3 regions of the Pseudoalteromonas sp. BSi20311 genome follow, and region 1 is predicted to be linked to each of the others. Evidence: predicted binding sites of a transcription regulator. Region 1 holds the regulator's gene; each other region holds the start of a gene.
The links. Region 1 encodes sigma-54, which starts transcription at its own class of promoters, with help from an activator protein. Its sites were predicted from a motif close to GTTGGCACGNNNNTNGNNT; they were not measured.
Positions count from the first base shown of each region.

Region 2: the regulator sigma-54 is predicted to act here: its motif matches at 2,230-2,248, upstream of flgJ (flagellar assembly peptidoglycan hydrolase FlgJ).
Region 3: the regulator sigma-54 is predicted to act here: its motif matches at 3,553-3,571, upstream of P20311_RS08770 (P-II family nitrogen regulator).

Region 1 is NZ_BADU01000188.1:38,840-44,552, reverse strand. Features, by position in the region: gene lptB (LPS export ABC transporter ATP-binding protein) at 1-447, shown strand, start outside; gene P20311_RS17995 (RNA polymerase factor sigma-54) at 782-2,281, shown strand; gene hpf (ribosome hibernation promoting factor) at 2,308-2,595, shown strand; gene ptsN (PTS IIA-like nitrogen regulatory protein PtsN) at 2,600-3,052, shown strand; gene rapZ (RNase adapter RapZ) at 3,072-3,914, shown strand; gene P20311_RS17975 (HPr family phosphocarrier protein) at 3,932-4,204, shown strand; gene mgtE (magnesium transporter) at 4,311-5,669, shown strand.
Region 2 is NZ_BADU01000100.1:6,684-12,396, reverse strand. Features, by position in the region: gene flgK (flagellar hook-associated protein FlgK) at 1-1,195, opposite strand, end outside; gene flgJ (flagellar assembly peptidoglycan hydrolase FlgJ) at 1,197-2,192, opposite strand; gene P20311_RS11860 (flagellar basal body P-ring protein FlgI) at 2,329-3,423, opposite strand; gene flgH (flagellar basal body L-ring protein FlgH) at 3,436-4,119, opposite strand; gene flgG (flagellar basal-body rod protein FlgG) at 4,134-4,922, opposite strand; gene P20311_RS11845 (flagellar basal body rod protein FlgF) at 4,944-5,687, opposite strand.
Region 3 is NZ_BADU01000078.1:3,764-9,476, reverse strand. Features, by position in the region: gene mrcB (penicillin-binding protein 1B) at 1-1,787, opposite strand, end outside; gene P20311_RS08775 (ammonium transporter) at 1,928-3,157, opposite strand; gene P20311_RS08770 (P-II family nitrogen regulator) at 3,167-3,505, opposite strand; gene P20311_RS08765 (response regulator) at 3,764-4,546, opposite strand; gene P20311_RS08760 (S10 family peptidase) at 4,852-5,713, shown strand, end outside.

The DNA.
Region 1 (5,713 bases):
ACGGTTTACCAAAACTTAATGGCTATTTTAGAAACACGTAAAGAGCTTAATAAACAACAGCGTGAAGATACCTTAAATAATTTACTTGATGAATTTAGCATTCAGCATATTCGTGACAGCCAAGGTATGGCTCTGTCAGGCGGTGAACGCCGCCGTGTTGAAATTGCCCGGGCATTAGCAGCAAATCCTAAATTTATACTATTGGACGAACCCTTTGCAGGGGTTGATCCTATCTCTGTATTAGATATTAAAAAGATCATAGAGCATCTTAAAAATCGAGGGATTGGCGTATTGATCACAGATCACAACGTACGCGAAACACTTGATGTTTGTGAAAAAGCCTACATAGTTTCTCATGGGGAGTTAATTGCATCAGGCACTCCAGATTACGTATTAAACGATAAAACAGTACGCGATGTTTATTTGGGCGAGCAGTTCAAGCTCTAATATTTGTGTTATTCCACTAAGCATCTGCTAAGATTAATTATACTTAGGTCTGTTGACCTTTCAAGGTTGAATTTGCAGCAGTCTGTTTGGTATTTAGGCAAGGCAGAGCCTATGTGATGTGGTATTCCCCATAAATAGGCGATAACGCAGCATCAATGCCAAACAGGCGCTGCCCTTCGGGTTCTGCCTAGGGACGATTTACTTTTTGTTGCTCGGTTTTGACTTAGCCCACTAGGTTACAAACCTCGCGCCGCGATTAAACCGCCCCTAGTTTGAACAAATTTTAATCCGTAAAGGTCAACAGACCGTAATTTAAAAGGATTGTTAGAGATAAATGAGGCAATCATTACAGCTGCGCATGGGCCAGCAACTTACAATGACTCCACAGTTGCAACAAGCAATTCGCTTATTGCAGCTCAGTACATTGGATCTCCAGCAAGAAATTCAAGAAGCGCTCGATAGCAATCCCTTGCTTGAAGTTGAAGAACAAGATTACAGCGAAGATGCTGCGGGTAAAAACGAACAAAAAGCCGATAACGATGAATCAACGCTAAGTACTTCAGCTGACGAAAAACCTAGCGAGTATGAGCAAGACAGCGGCGAAGCCATGAGCAAAGACACCATTAGCGATGATATGGCAATGGATGTTACATGGGATGAATACATGAGCGCAGCACCTGCCTCTTCATCGGGACCGATGCCTGAAGATGAATCAATTTATCAAGGCTCTTCAACTGAAACGCTGCATGAATATTTAATGTGGCAATTGCAACTGACGCCATTTAGTCCTACAGATGAAGCCATTGCGATTGCAATAGTAGAAGCCGTGGACGACTCAGGTATTTTAACCCTTAGCTGTGAAGAAATTTTAGAAAGCTTTAATCAAGAAAACGACGACGAAGATGAAGTTGAACTTGATGAAATAGAAGCGGTATTAAAGCGTATTCAATTATTTGATCCGGTAGGAATAGCCGCGCGTAGTTTACAAGAGTGCTTGTGTATTCAACTTAATCAGTTTGATAAAGACACGCCTTTTTTAAACGAAACAAAAATGATTTTAACCGATCATATTGATTTGCTGGCTGCACGTGATTATCGCACGTTAATGAAAAAAACTAAGCTCAAAGAAGATGAGCTTAAAGAGATCATGACGTTAATTCATACCCTTAGCCCAAAACCGGCGGACACTATTGTCAGAGAAGAGTCAGAGTATGTTATTCCTGATGTGTCGGTTAAAAAAATTAAAGGGCGTTGGGTGGTTGAACTAAACCCTGATAGCATGCCTAAAATTAGGGTAAACAGCCAATATGCGGCTATGTCACGTACTGTTAAATCAAGTGGTGATAGCCAGTTTATTCGCTCACACTTGCAAGAAGCAAAATGGTTTATAAAAAGTCTAGAAAGTAGAAACGACACGCTACTTAAAGTAACTAACTGTATTGTGCAACAGCAACAGGCCTTTTTTGAACATGGTCCTGAGGCAATGAAGCCTATGGTGCTTAATGATGTGGCAGAAATGGTAGAAATGCACGAATCGACTATTTCACGTGTTACTACGCAAAAATACATGCACACACCACGGGGTATTTTTGAGCTTAAATATTTCTTTTCAAGCCATGTAAGCACTGAAAACGGTGGCGAATGTTCATCAACAGCAATTCGCGCATTAATTAAAAAATTAATCGCAGCAGAAAACTCAGCTAAACCATTGAGTGATAGTAAAATTGCAGATATATTGGCAGAGCAAGGAATTAAAGTAGCAAGGAGAACTATTGCAAAATATCGCGAATCTCTAGCTATTCCCCCGTCGAATCAACGAAAAAGTTTGATTTAAGGCGTACAACAAAGAGGAAAATGTTTATGCAACTGAACTTAACTGGTCGCCATGTAGATATTACTGACTCGCTTAGAGACTACGTAAATAGTAAATTTGCAAAGCTGCAGAGGCACACTGATCACATAACGAATGTGCATGTTATTCTCGATGTAGAAAAACTAAACCAAAAAGCTGAAGCAACCGTTCATGTTAGTGGCGCTGAAATTTTTGCCTCTACTGAACATCAAGATATGTATGCCGCTATAGACTCGCTGATTGACAAGCTAGATCGTCAAGTAATTAAACACAAAGAGAAACTTGCTCGACACTAACACTATGAAACTAAGCTCACTTATCTGTCAGGACTGCAGTAAAGCTGCGGTCCTTTTTAATAGTAAAAAAAGAATTTTAGAATTTATCAGTGAATTGGCTCACAATAAACTGCCCTATTTAACCCAACAAGATATTCTCAACGCGTTAACCGCTAGAGAAAAGCTAGGGAGTACAGGTATAGGCCGAGGAATTGCAATTCCACATGGTCGTATGAGTGGTGCACAAGAGCCTCTTGCACTTATACTGGTGAGCGAAACGGCTATTAATTTTGATGCGATAGATAACCGACCGGTCGACATTTTTGTTGCCTTAATTGTCCCAGACGGTGACAATCAACAGCATTTAAAGACCTTAGCTACCATTGCAGATAAGCTCAACGAAAAAGAATTTTGTAAGCAATTACGGGCGGCAAAATCCGACAATGAGCTGTACCAAGTCATTGTCAGTCAACCGTAGTAACAATAAAGGGTGATAAATGGAATTAATAATTATAAGTGGTCGCTCAGGTTCTGGTAAATCTGTTGCGTTACGGGTTGTTGAGGATTTAGGTTATTATTGTGTAGATAATATTCCTTTAAATTTATTACCATCTCTTGTTCGTAGTGTTTCCGACAGCTACAACAAAATTGCCGTAAGTGTTGATGTGCGTAACTTACCTAAAGAGCAGCAACAGTTTAATGAAATCATTGAATATTTACCTGGTTTCACTAAACCAACGGTGTTTTATTTAGACAGTGACGATCAAACATTAATTAAACGCTTTTCGGAAACTAGGCGTCTTCACCCTCTTTCGATTGACTCACTGCCGCTTGATTTAGCAATAAAAAAAGAAAAACAACTACTGGATGTTTTGATCAATCATGCTGATCATATGATTGATACCACTGATTTAAGTGTGCATCAGCTGGCTGAGTCTATCCGTGAAAAAATACTCGGTAAAAAAGACAAACAACTGATCATTACCTTTGAGTCATTTGGTTTTAAGCACGGTATACCCAAAGAAGCAGATTACGTATTCGATGCCCGATTTTTACCAAACCCGCATTGGGAGCCTGAACTTAAGCCACTCACAGGGCTAGATCAACCGGTAAAAGACTACCTAGCCAGCCACAGCATAGTACAAAAATTTACATGGCAAATTCAAACCTTTGTACAAACATGGTTGCCGCATTTAGAAAGAAATAACCGCAGCTATTTGACCATAGCCATAGGTTGTACTGGTGGACAACACCGTTCTGTTTACTTAGCGCAAACTATAGGTGAAAGTTTTGCAATGAGTCATCCTAATGTAAAAATTCGTCACAGAGAACAAGAATAACATCAAAGAGAATAGTAATGCGGTTAGAAAACACATTTTTAATAAAAAACAAGTTAGGCCTGCATGCCAGAGCAGCTACGGTGCTGGCACAGCTTTCTGTGCAATTTGATGCCTCAATCACGTTATTTCAAGACGATAAACAAGCCGCTGGCGACAGTGTATTAGCACTTATGTTACTCGAAAGCAGTCAAGGCAAAGAAGTTAAGGTAGTATGTGAAGGCCCTGACGCAGAGCCTGCACTTAATGCAATTGGTGAGCTCATTGACCAACGATTTAATGAGCAAGAGTAATCCTGCTTATAAGCTAAGGTTAATAGTGGTTGAGGTAGTTTACTGATATAAAGTAAGATAAAGCGATACCCCATCATCGTGTAATAAAATTTAATTAAGGACGCCAATGCCTGAAGCTTTAGAACAAGATATTCCACTACAACAACTAAAACAGGTGACTAAGTCACTAAATAGTGGTCAATTTGTTCAAGTTAGGCGCATGCTAGCAAAAACGGCACCTTGTGATACCGCACTTCTTTTAGAATCATCTCCCCATAAAATTCGTCGTATGCTCTGGCAACTGGTTGATCCTGATGTACAGGGTGATGTACTTGAAGAGCTCTCTGAAGACGTACGTTTGGGCATTATTGCGCAAATGGCACCTGAGCACATTGCTGCTGCAACAGAAGACATGGGCCATGATGATTTAGGGGAAGTACTACGTAGCCTACCAGACACCGTATATAAAGACGTTGTTAGCGCTATGGATATTCAAGATAGAGAGCGTGCAACACAAGCTCTATCTTACCAAGAGCGCTCTGCTGGCGCCTTGATGAATATAGATACCGTAACTATTCGCCCTGATGTAACTCTAGATGTTGTACTACGTTATATTCGCTTACGCGGTGAACTGCCAGAGGGCACCGATGACTTATACGTTGTAGATAAACATAACTGTTTTTTAGGCGCCTTATCGCTGAGCACTTTATTAACTAATCCCCCTGAAAAAATTGTTCAGGATTTAATGGATGAAGAGTGTGAATCTATTCCTATTTCTATGGATGAAAGCGAAGTAGCGCAACTATTTGAACGGCATAACTGGATATCGGCACCAGTTGTCGATGACAACGCGCATTTGCTTGGTCGTATTACTATTGATGATATCGTTGATGTTATCCGTGAAGATGCAGAGCATAGCTTATTAAGCTTAGCGGGTCTTGATGATGAAGAAGATACCTTTGCGCCGGTCTTAAAAAGCTCTAAAAAGCGCTCAATTTGGCTAGGTGTAAACTTACTAACTGCATTGCTGGCTGCAATTGTGGCGAGCTTTTTCGAAAACACCTTAGCTATATTACCAATTCTTGCTGTGCTCAATGGCATTGTCCCGTCAATGGGTGGGGTTGCAGGCAGCCAAACCTTAACTTTGGTTATTCGCGGTATCGCGGTGGGCCATATCAACCAAACTAACCAACGTTTTTTATTATTAAAAGAACTCGCTATCGGCGCGATTAACGGTATGGTTTGGTCTATCCTAATTGCCGGTGTCGTTGCGCTTTGGCAATGGGATTTCAAACTCGGTGGTGTTTTAGCGTTTGCTATGTTTATGAATTTAGTTGCAGCAGGTATTGCGGGTGCTAGTATTCCACTATTGCTTAAAAAAATGAAAATAGATCCAGCACTGGCAGGCAGTGTGGTACTAACCACAGTAACTGATATTGTTGGTATATTTGCCTTCTTAGGTACTGCGACTTGGTTATTGATTTAATCTTTTTATAAACGTTTATAAACAAAAACACCGCATCAATACGC
Region 2 (5,713 bases), on a different contig from region 1:
TCGCTGCTGAATCGATAATGCCACTGGGTGGGATAGTTGCTAAAGAGGCTGTACCTAAAGGCTCACCTTTATTATCAATAGGCTGAATGCTCACCTCATTAGGATTACCCGTATAAGTGATCACAAAGTCACTGGCTGGTAGTTCGCTGCCTTTACCTGCCTCAACGGTTGCTGACATATTAGCTGTTCCGGTATTTGCTTGATAAACATAAGCACTGACCGTTGGAATTTCAAAAATATCTCCACCTAATTCACCATTAGCATCCATCCCTAAACGGTTTTGCTGATTAAACGAATCGGCAAGTGCAATGCCCATCTGGCCAATTTGATTTTGTGCAGGCACCAAAATATCGTCTCTAAATGCCAATAAACCGCCAATTTTACCTTTTAATTTAGTAGGATCTATTTCCAGTGGCACAGCTTGACCGCCATTTACATCTAAACGTAACTCTTTAAAATTGGCATCTGGATCGCCACTAATCGAGAACAAGTTGAATGACCCATTTTGCATAACAACCGCTTCACCTGAGCCCATAAATACTTGTTTTTCACCATTGGGGCCATCGAGTGTTTCTATATCAATCAGTTCAGATAAATCACGTATTGCTTTATCACGCTCATTATAAGCTGAGCTCGCATCCGCTTCGTTCTTGGTACCATGAACACCTGCAATTTCTTGGTTCAACGAACTAATACTTTCGATTAGCGTATTCGCCTCTTCTGAAAAAATTTCTAATTGCTCATTAACCACCGCTTTTTGCTCTGAAACAATACCTGCAAGCCTGTCCATTTGATCAATCAAATTTTGCGCATCACTCATCACTAATGAACGAGCAACCGTTGATGAAGGTTGATTAAGAGCCTCTTGTACGTTATTGAACATTGAGTTGATACTAGTTGATAAGCTGTTTGATTTTTCTGAAAAGATTTGATCAACTCGACTCGCTTCACTAACAAATTGATCAAAAAAGCTTTTATTTGAGGTATCTCGGTTTAATTGCTTTTGCGCAAACTCATTCAATAATCGATACGTTTGGCCACGGCCTACCTGATTATCAATCATAGTGGTAAACTCGGTGCGCTCACGTACATACCCTTCGGTATTAACATTTGCGATGTTTTTACTTGTCGTTTGCAGTAGCTCAGCGTTAGCTCTAATGCCTGAATTAGCAATGTTTAATAAATTAAACGACATGTTACTCTACTCCTTGGCGGATCACGCTTGTGGCGATATTCTTCAATTCGTTACTGTTTAGCACTCTTTTTATTTTGTCAGCATAGTTAGGGTCGGTTGCATAACCGGCTTGCTGTAAAGAGTCTAAAAATTTGTGCGGCTTTGCTGTATTGTTTAATGCATCTTGATAGCGAGGGTTCTGCGTTAAAAAATCCACAAAATCATTCACACTATCTTTTATTGAGTCATACGCTCTAAAGCTTGCTTGCTTTTTAACTGCAGCGCCTTGCTCAAACTCTAAAGTGACCTTACTGGCTTTTTCGCCCTGCCAACTTTTATCTGACTTTATATTGAATAAATTATTTGAGCTATTGCCATCACCTTTACTGATAATATGTTTACCCCAGCCAGTTTCTAATGCTGCTTGCGCAACCATAACCGCCGGATTTAAACCAATTTTTTTAGCCGCTGTTTTTGCGTGTTCCCACACTGTACTTACAAATTCCTCAGCATTTTCAAATGTGCCAGACGCTATGTTTTGTTCGCTTTTTTCAGTTGAATCAACGAGCGGCACTTTTTCAGTGACCTTTTGGTTTTCTTGATGAGGTAAGGTGCTACCCGCACGTTGGTCACTAAAGAAATCTGACGTTGTACGAAGAACTGAGCCTGGCATAAAGTTTTTTCCATCTGGCGATAGTTGCTGCACAATTAAATCAGCAAGACCTAAAGAGCCATTTGATGAAAGCTCTGTAGCCATCTGTTGGTCGTGCATTTCTTCAAAAAACTTCACGCCACTTGCATTAAATGGGCTTTCTTTGTCTTCAAAAGCCTCATTGGCTTTACGCATACTTTTCAGTAGCATTTGGGTGAAGATAGCTTCAAATTGTGCCGCCGCTTTTTTTAACGCCGCTTTAGATGCATCGGTTGATGCATCACCGCTGTTTAAAGCATCTCGACGCAAAGAGTCTAAGTTGCCTAAATCAAAAAAGTTTTGCTTATCTAGATGATTTGTTTCCATCAGCTTTTTGACACAATAATTAATAATACCTAGTTAAATGCAATAATTGAGCCAAAAGAAGAGTAGCGATGAAAGGTTAAGGATGAAAGGTTAAGGGTTAAAGACCCTAGGGCTTAGGGTCTAGAATCTTATAAAACTAAATTACAACAAGCTGACCGTTAATTGCACCGGCTTCTTTAAGTGCTTCAAGAATCGCCATTAAATCGCCAGGGGCAGCGCCAACTTCATTAATAGCACGAACTAAATCATCAAGGCTGACACCTGGGTCAAATACAAAAGCACGTGAATCATCTTGATTAACGTCAATAATACTTTGTTGGGTAACCACTGTTTCCCCCTCTGCTAAAGGATTTGGCTGTGCCACATTTTGTTGCTCAGCAATGGTCACAGTAAGGCCACCATGTGTAATTGCCGCAGGTTGTAATTTTACATTTTTTCCAATAACTATAGTGCCGGTGCGTGAGTTAACAATTATTTTTGCCGAAGTATCCGCAGGCTTAAACTCTAAGTTTTCAAGAGTTGATAAATACGATACACGTTGCGAGGCATCACGAGGTGCAATAACGCGAATAGAAGCCGCATCGAGTGCTTGAGCGCTATTTGGGCCGATTAAATCATTTATGGTTTTCTCTAAACGTTTAGCAGTAGTAAAATCAGGGCGGTTTAAATTAAAGGTAATATAATCGTTTTGCATAAATGGGCTTTTAACAGCACGCTCAACGGTTGCACCATTTGGTACGCGTCCTACCGTTGGCGTATTAATCACAACGCGACTACCATCAAGGCCTTCAGCGCCTAAGCCACCTACAATTAAACTGCCTTGAGCGATGGCGTAAACATTACCATCAACCCCTTTTAGGAATGTTTGTAATAATGTACCACCGCGCAGGCTGCCTGCACTGCCAATTGATGACACGGTTATATCAATAGTCTGCCCTGGCTTTCTAAATGGAGGGAGTTCTGCATGAACAGCAACCGCTGCAACATTTTTAATTTTTGGCTTTAAACTCGCAGGTAGTGTAATACCAAAACTATTAAGCATGCCTTTAAAACTTTGCTCGGTAAAACGGCTTTGCTCTCCGGTGCCCGGTAAACCAACAACCAATCCATAGCCCACTAATTGGTTTGAGCGCACCCCTTCAACCATAGATACATCTTTAATTCGCTCAGCACTGGCAGTAAATTGCCAGCCTAGTAGCACCATAAAACAAAAAACTTTAAAACCATTCATGTTGAATGTCCTCTAAAAGGGAAACAATGAGCTACTAAAGAAACGCGTTAACCAACCCGGGCTTTGTGCCTCTTGAGTTTGACCCTTACCTGAATACTGAATACGCGCATTCGCAATACGATTAGACTCAACGGTATTATCAGCATTAACATCTTGTGGACGCACTAACCCCTCTAAGCGAATAAATTCTTCACCGGTATTTAGCGTTAGCCATTTTTCACCGCGAATCACCAAATTACCATTTGGTAATACTCGCATCACGTTAACCGAAATATCGCCAACTAGGCTGTTTGATTGATTTGATCTTGAGTCACCTTTAAACGACGCATCACTACCAACCCCAAATTGAATACTATCGCCACCAATATTAACCGGTAAACCACCTAAACCAATAACAGGATCGAGGCTAGCATCTGTTTGTTTATCTGTTTCTGTTTTAGCCGCTTTTGTGGCTTGGGTTGACTCTTGCAATTTAACCGTAATGATATCGCCTGTTCTAAGTGCTTTCTTATCGGCATATAAGTCATTCGATAATTGTGTACTGAATAAAGAGCCAGTTGCTACCACTGACTCCATATTAGGCTCTGGATACATAGGTGCATAGTAGGGATCGTCCTGCACTACTTCATTATTTTGTGTAGATACACAACCGCTTAACAGTAAAGTCCCTACTGCAAATAACATGATATTACGCATACAATCCCCCAAGACTATAATTGTTGATTGATGTAGCTCATCATTTCATCAACCGCTGAAATTACCTTTGAGTTCATTTCGTAAACTCGCTGAGTTTCAATCAAATTAACCAACTCTTCGGTCACATTTACATTTGATGTTTCAAGTGAACCTTGAATAATTGTACCTAAGCCCTCAACCCCCGGGTTACCTTGAACAGGTGCACCACTTACTGCAGTTTCGGTATAAAGGTTTTGCCCTATAGGCTCAAGGCCCGACGGATTGATAAAATCACTAATAGTAATTTGACCAATAACCACGTTTTCGGCTTGACCTTTAATGCGAACTGACACTTCACCATCTTGAGATACGGTGATTGACTGTGCATCATCAGGCACATTCATTTCAGGCTGAACAACATAACCAGCGCCCGAGGTTACAACACGCCCGTCGCCGTCGGTAGTAAACTGGCCATTACGCGAATAAGCAATATTGCCATCAGGCTGTAAAACTTCAAAAAAGCCAGGACCTGAAATCATCCAATCTAATGAATTTTCAGTGGTGAGCATATTACCTTGCGAAAAGTTTTTTTGGTTAGCCACCACCTTAGTACCCGCGCCCAACATTAAGCCTGACGGCATTTCGGTGTCTTGCGATGAGCGACCGCCTGGTTGATTAATATTTTGGTAGAGTAAGTCTTCAAAAATAGCGCGGCTTTTTTTGTAACCCACTGTACTGGCATTCGCTAAGTTATTTGATATAACCGATATATCTGTTTGTTGAGCGTCAAGCCCTGTTTTACTTATCCATAATGCTGGATTCATAATAATATCCTCACGTTATAGTTAAACGATGCGCATCAGCTGTTCTTGACGTTGATCAATCTCTTCAGCTGTTTTCATCAGTTTTACTTGTAATTCAAATTGGCGTTGATGACTGATCATATCGACCATTTCATGCACAGGATTTACATTCGATTTTTCTAATGTGCCACCTAATACTTGTACATTGGCTGATGTTTCAACTATTTGGCCTGGTTTAGCTCTAAATAAGCCATCGTTACCCTTCTCGAGTGTAGCGTTGTTTGCATCAACCACTTTTAGCCGATCAACTTCTTCTAAAAAGTTAGCCGGTGCACCTTGAGGGCGAACTTGAATAGTGCCATCTTTGCTAAATTCAATTTTTTCAATCGGTACAGGTAATATGACTGGCCCACCTTCGCCAATAACTTGACGACCGTCGCTGGTAGTCAACATTCCTTCAGCCGTTATATTTAACGAACCCACTTTTGTATAGGCTTCATTACCGGAGGCATCCTGAACACTCAGCCATGCATTATCACTCATAGCAATATCAAGGCTGCGACCTGTTTCGACAACACCGCCCGATGTCATGTTAGATCCTGGGCGCTCCTGCATAGCAAAAACACGAGTCGGCAAACCTTCACCGAAAGCCTGCATTGACCGTGCTTGCGAAAAATCAGATTTAAACCCAGTGGTATTCGCATTTGCCAAATTATTGGCTTTAAGAGCAAGCCCTTGCATGCTTTGTTTAGCGCCAGATGCCGCTATGTAGACCATTTTATCCATAACATCGACTCATTAAGAAATCTATG
Region 3 (5,713 bases), on a different contig from region 1:
TCAAAACTCGACATTTCAATAGCCCCTAATAGCAGCGACGGGTATTCATTAATATGGCCTTTAGCACCTAGTCCTCTGAGTGTATTAGCAACTTTATCAACCCCAACATCAAGCCCTAAGTTAACTGCCGGAATATTAATGCTGTGGCTGAATGCTTTATAAAGAGGCACGGCACCTCGATATTGATGATCAAAGTTTTCTGGCTGCCATACTTTTCCCTCTTCGTTGGTGACTTGCACGGGTGAATCATCAAGCAACGTCGCTAAATTATAATGAGGAAGCTGCAGTGCACTTAAATACACTGCCGGTTTAACTAATGAGCCAATATTGCGCTTGGTATCAAGTACGCGGTTAAACCCTGAATAGCGCACATCACGTCCAGAGACTAACGCTGATACACCAGCTTTTTCAACATTAACGGAGATCATTGCCGCTTCTAATTCTTTGGTATTTGGACGCCTTTCCAAATAAGGTAAACTGGCCTTAATCGATTCTTCCATTGCGGTTTGTTTTTGCAAGTCGAAGTAGGTAAATACGCGCACCCCTGCATCTAATACTTCTTGATCAGGTAGCAGCTGTTTTAACTCGCGATTAACCAACTCCAAGTAACCTGGGTAAGACTTTTGTAAGCTGGCTTTCATTGGCGCAATATCAATTGCGCGCTTTAATGAGGCTCGATACTCTTTAGTGGAAATAAGTTTGTTATCGACCATTAAACGCAGCACTAAGTCACGACGCTCCATAGCACGTTCTTTATAACGTCTAGGGTTATAATAAGAAGGGCCTTTAACCATGGCCACCAGCAGAGCAATTTGGTCGTACTCAAGTTCATCAACGGGTTTTGCAAAGTAAAACTCAGCCGCTAATCCCATACCATGCACACCTTGGTTATAAGACTGACCTAGGTAGACTTCGTTTAAATAGGCTTCGAGAATCTGATCTTTTGAATAACGATAATCAAGAATAAGCGCAATAAAAGCTTCATTGATTTTACGTACTAATGAACGTTCACGGGTAAGATAAATATTTTTAGCCAACTGTTGTGTCAGTGTGCTGCCCCCTTGCACGGTTCTTCCTGCGCGAATATTGGTATATAAAGCCCGTAAAATAGAAAATACCGATACCCCGTGGTGATCATAAAAATCGCGGTCTTCGACCACTAACAAAGCATTCTTAAGCATGTCTGGAAATTTATCTAATGGCACAAATTCGCGGTCTTGTTTTGAGTCATTACCTATACGGGCTATTTGTACAGGCTCTAATCTGGCAGTGTTTAAGCGACGACCGAATTTATCTTTAATACTGGCAACCTTTTCCCCAGAGAAACGTAATTCAATTACATGAGCATTTTCTAAACCATCATAAAATTCAAAATCACGACGAAAAATCTTAATACTATTAGCTGTTTTAATATATTGCCCTGTGCGGCTCAAGCGATTAACTGCCGTGTAATTTAAACGTTTAAGCTCCCATAAAACTTCTTGCTCAGATAAAAACTGCCCAGGAAAAAACGTCATTGAACGCGCATACACTTGGGCTGGAAGTTGCCATTTGTTGCCTTCAAATTGGCGGGTGATTTTTGCATCAAGATAAATAAAGTAAAGTGCTACAGCGATGAAAGTCGCCAGACTCAGTTTCCAAAAAATAGAAAACAAAGTTTTTAAAAATGGCCGTTTAGCCGAACTTGCGGTTTTTTTTGCAGCACTTTTTCGCGCTGATGTTTTAGATGACTTAGTAGCGCGCTTAGTCGAGGGTTTACTGGTCGGTGTTTTCTTTTTTTCAGCCATTTAAGTGTAATACATTCCAAAGGTTGATTTAACGCGAGGAGCTTATCACATTACTCTAACACCTGAAAAATTAACCCTTCCTGAAATCAAAAAAGCCCTAACTGAGTAGGGCTTTGATTGAACACACAATACTTTTACTTTTAATTACTTCTTACTGAAACAAATTCTGGGTAAGCATCAATACCACAATCATGTTGATCCATACCGTTTAGCTCTTCCTCTTCGGTAACACGAATACCCATAGTTTGTTTTAAGACTGCCCAAACAATGAATGAAGCGATAAACACAAAGCCAATGATACATAGTAAACCAATTAACTGTGCCACAAGGCTAGCCTCGGCATTAGTAACCGGCACTAATACCACACCTAATATGCCACATACACCATGCACAGAGATGGCACCTACAGGGTCGTCAATTTTCACTTTATCAAGTGCCACAATGCTTAGTACAACCAAAGATCCACCTAGTAGGCCATATAAACACGCCATTAATGGTGATGGTGATAATGGATCTGCAGTAATAACCACTAAGCCTGCAAGTGCGCCATTAAGTACCATGGTTAAATCTGCCTTACCCCATAATAATTTACATAAGAACAAGGCTGATATTGCACCCATAGCTGCAGCAGCATTGGTGTTAAGTAGTATTTGACCTACTGCAGTTGCATTTTCTTTATCTGAAATTAATAACTGTGATCCACCGTTAAAGCCAAACCAACCCATCCATAAAATAAATGTACCCAATGTAGCAAGTGGCAAGTTTGAACCTGGAATTGGGTAAATTTCACCATTTTTACCATATTTACCTTTACGTGCACCCAGTAGAATTACACCCGCAAGCGCTGCAGCTGCACCGGTTGCATGGACAATGGCAGAACCTGCAAAATCAACAAAGCCTAATTCAGATAGGAAGCCGCCACCCCATGTCCAGTAACCTTCAATTGGGTAAATTAATCCTGTAAGTACTACTGTAAACACTAAGAAAGCCCATAACTTCATACGCTCCGCTACGGCGCCAGATACAATAGACATAGCCGTTGCAACAAATACTACTTGGAAGAAAAAATCAGACTCTAGTGAATGATCGGCGTCTGCCGCTTGACTACCTATTAGGCCACCAAATGAAGGAATTATTCCGCCTTCAACGTTGTCTACATACATAATGTTGTAACCGACCAACAAAAACATAGTACAAGCGATAGAATAAAGTGCGATATTTTTAGTTAGAATTTCTGTGGTATTTTTTGAGCGCACTAAACCTGCTTCTAACATTGCAAAACCAGCTGCCATCCACATAACTAAGATGCCAGAGATTAAAAAGTAAAACGTATCGAGCGAAAACTTCAGCTCTATAATTGTATTTTCCATGTTGCCCCCTTAAATAGCATCATCATCAAGTTCGCCAGTACGAATACGGACAATTTGATCTAAGTCGTAAACAAAAATTTTGCCGTCACCAATTTTGCCCGTTCCAGCAACTTTGGTAATGGTTTCTACAACGCGTTGGCAATTTTCACTACGAGTGGCAATTTCAAGTTTAATTTTAGGTATAAAGTCAACTTGGTACTCTGCACCACGGTATAACTCTGTATGACCTCTTTGACGTCCAAACCCCTTAACGTCAACCACGGTCATTCCTTCGATGCCTAAATCAGCGAGTGCTTCACGCACATCATCTAGTTTGAATGGCTTTATTATTGCACTGATCATTTTCACAAAGGCCCCCTTAGGACACTAGCTTGTTATTGTATTTGCTCTATGCAATCCAACCTTTGTGCCAGCTTTAAATTACAAATAAAAACAGAGGGTTATTAAATTAAATAATATAAAAAACAAAAAAGCGCACCATTTAGGTGCGCTTTTTTTAAGTCAAAATACAGAATTGGTGCGAGTCGATAAATACGCAAATAATCGTCTTTAACTAACCGTTACACTCTCGCCAAATACACATTGATAATGTATTTAAGATTAAAGTTACTCTGTCGCATCGAAAGACAAAGCCGGTTTTTTAGCATTACTTAGCCATATTGACTCCATAGTTTGCACCACTCGAAAGTGAAACTCTTCATGGGTGAAGGGTTTAGTTAAAAAGTCATTCGCACCTGATTTAATAAATCGTGCAGCAACGCCATAACTATATACATCAGCTAAACCAATAATGGCCAATTGCTCACGGCTTTTAATATTACGAATAACTCTAATTAATTCAAAACCATTCATACCTGATAAGTTATGGTCAGTGATCACTAAGTTGATAGCCTGATCATGCTCAAGTATATGAAGAGCTTGCGCACTATTATCAACAGTAATGACGTCAAACAATTGTTTTTCGAGCATTTGCTTAACCAAGCTACTGCTCAATAAGGAATTATCTACAACCAGCGCTTTGCGCCCCTGGTTACGCAATAACTGTGCTACAAATTTTATAGCGTAAAGATAAGAGTCGCGATTATCTTTAATGACGTAATCGATAATACCTAATTCCAGCATTTTTAAACGTGTATGTTCATCTGTTTGCGTTGTCATCACCAACGTAGGGATACCTTGCGACAGTGTAAAGCGAGTTATATCAGTATCGATTTGACCACCAACAGATAAATCAACTAACGCGAGCGAATAACTAGTTTGATTTAGTAACTTTTTACATTGAGTAAGTGACTGAGCGAAATCAACCCGCACACCAAGATAATGAGCAGCAATATGTTTGAGTACCTGTTGTACCCTTATATTATCTTCAACAATTAAAACCCGTTGCATAAACTCCCTTTCATTTACGTTCACCCTTTATGGTAATAAACCTAAAAATAAATCACTCTCAAGCATCCATTTAAAAACAATTAAAGCGACCAATAACCTAAAAAGCTTAATTAATAATTAAATTTCTTAATCGCCTTAAACTTACAGTATGGCATACACATCAAGTATATTTCGCCTGTTTGCTATGTTGAGATTAATCTTAATTACATAAACTCAACGATTATTATCGGCAGCTAGTCTCAATACTTTTGTTTTTTACTCAAATATCGCTATAACTGCAGTACATAAAATAAAAAGGGTTAGTTATGAAATTTAGTCGAAGTCTATTTTTACCCATTGCCGCAATTGCACTTACATTTACGAGTGCAACGTTTGCCGATAATCAACGCCGTATTGATATCGACAGTAAAGTAGTTACTCAGCACAAAGCAAAAATAAATAACGAACGATTTTCTTATACGGTAGCAACAGGCACACAGCCAGTATGGGATAACAAGGGTGATGCCATTGCAACCCTTCAATACACTTACTACACCCGCGATAAAGTAGATGATAGAACAAAGCGTCCATTACTTATTTCATTTAATGGTGGCCCTGGTTCAGCATCAGTTTGGATGCATTTAGCTTACACCGGCCCTCGCGTTTTAAAAATTGACGACGAAGGCTACCCAATTCAACCTTATGGTGTAAAAGATAACCCTTATTCGGTTTTAGATGTAGCGGATATCGTTTATGTAAATCCTGTAAATACAGGTTATTCACGTGTTGTAGAAGATAAAGACGGTAACTTTTTACCCAAAGATAAACAAAAAGAGCTATTTTTTGGCGTTAATGCCGATATAAAGTACCTCGCAGAATGGCTTAATACTTTTGTATCTCGAAATGAACGTTGGCGTTCTCCAAAGTTTTTAATTGGTGAAAGCTATGGTACTACTCGTGTATCGGGTTTAGCGCATGAGCTGCAAAATAGTCAGTGGATGTACATTAACGGTGTTGTACTCGTATCTCCTACCGATATCGGTATTAAACGCGACGGACCAGTAAAAGCAGCTAACCGCCTACCTTACTTTGCAGCTACTGCATGGTACCACAAAGCATTAAACGCCGATTTACAAGCAAAAGATTTAGACGAGCTATTACCGGAAGTTGAACAGTTTACCGTTAATG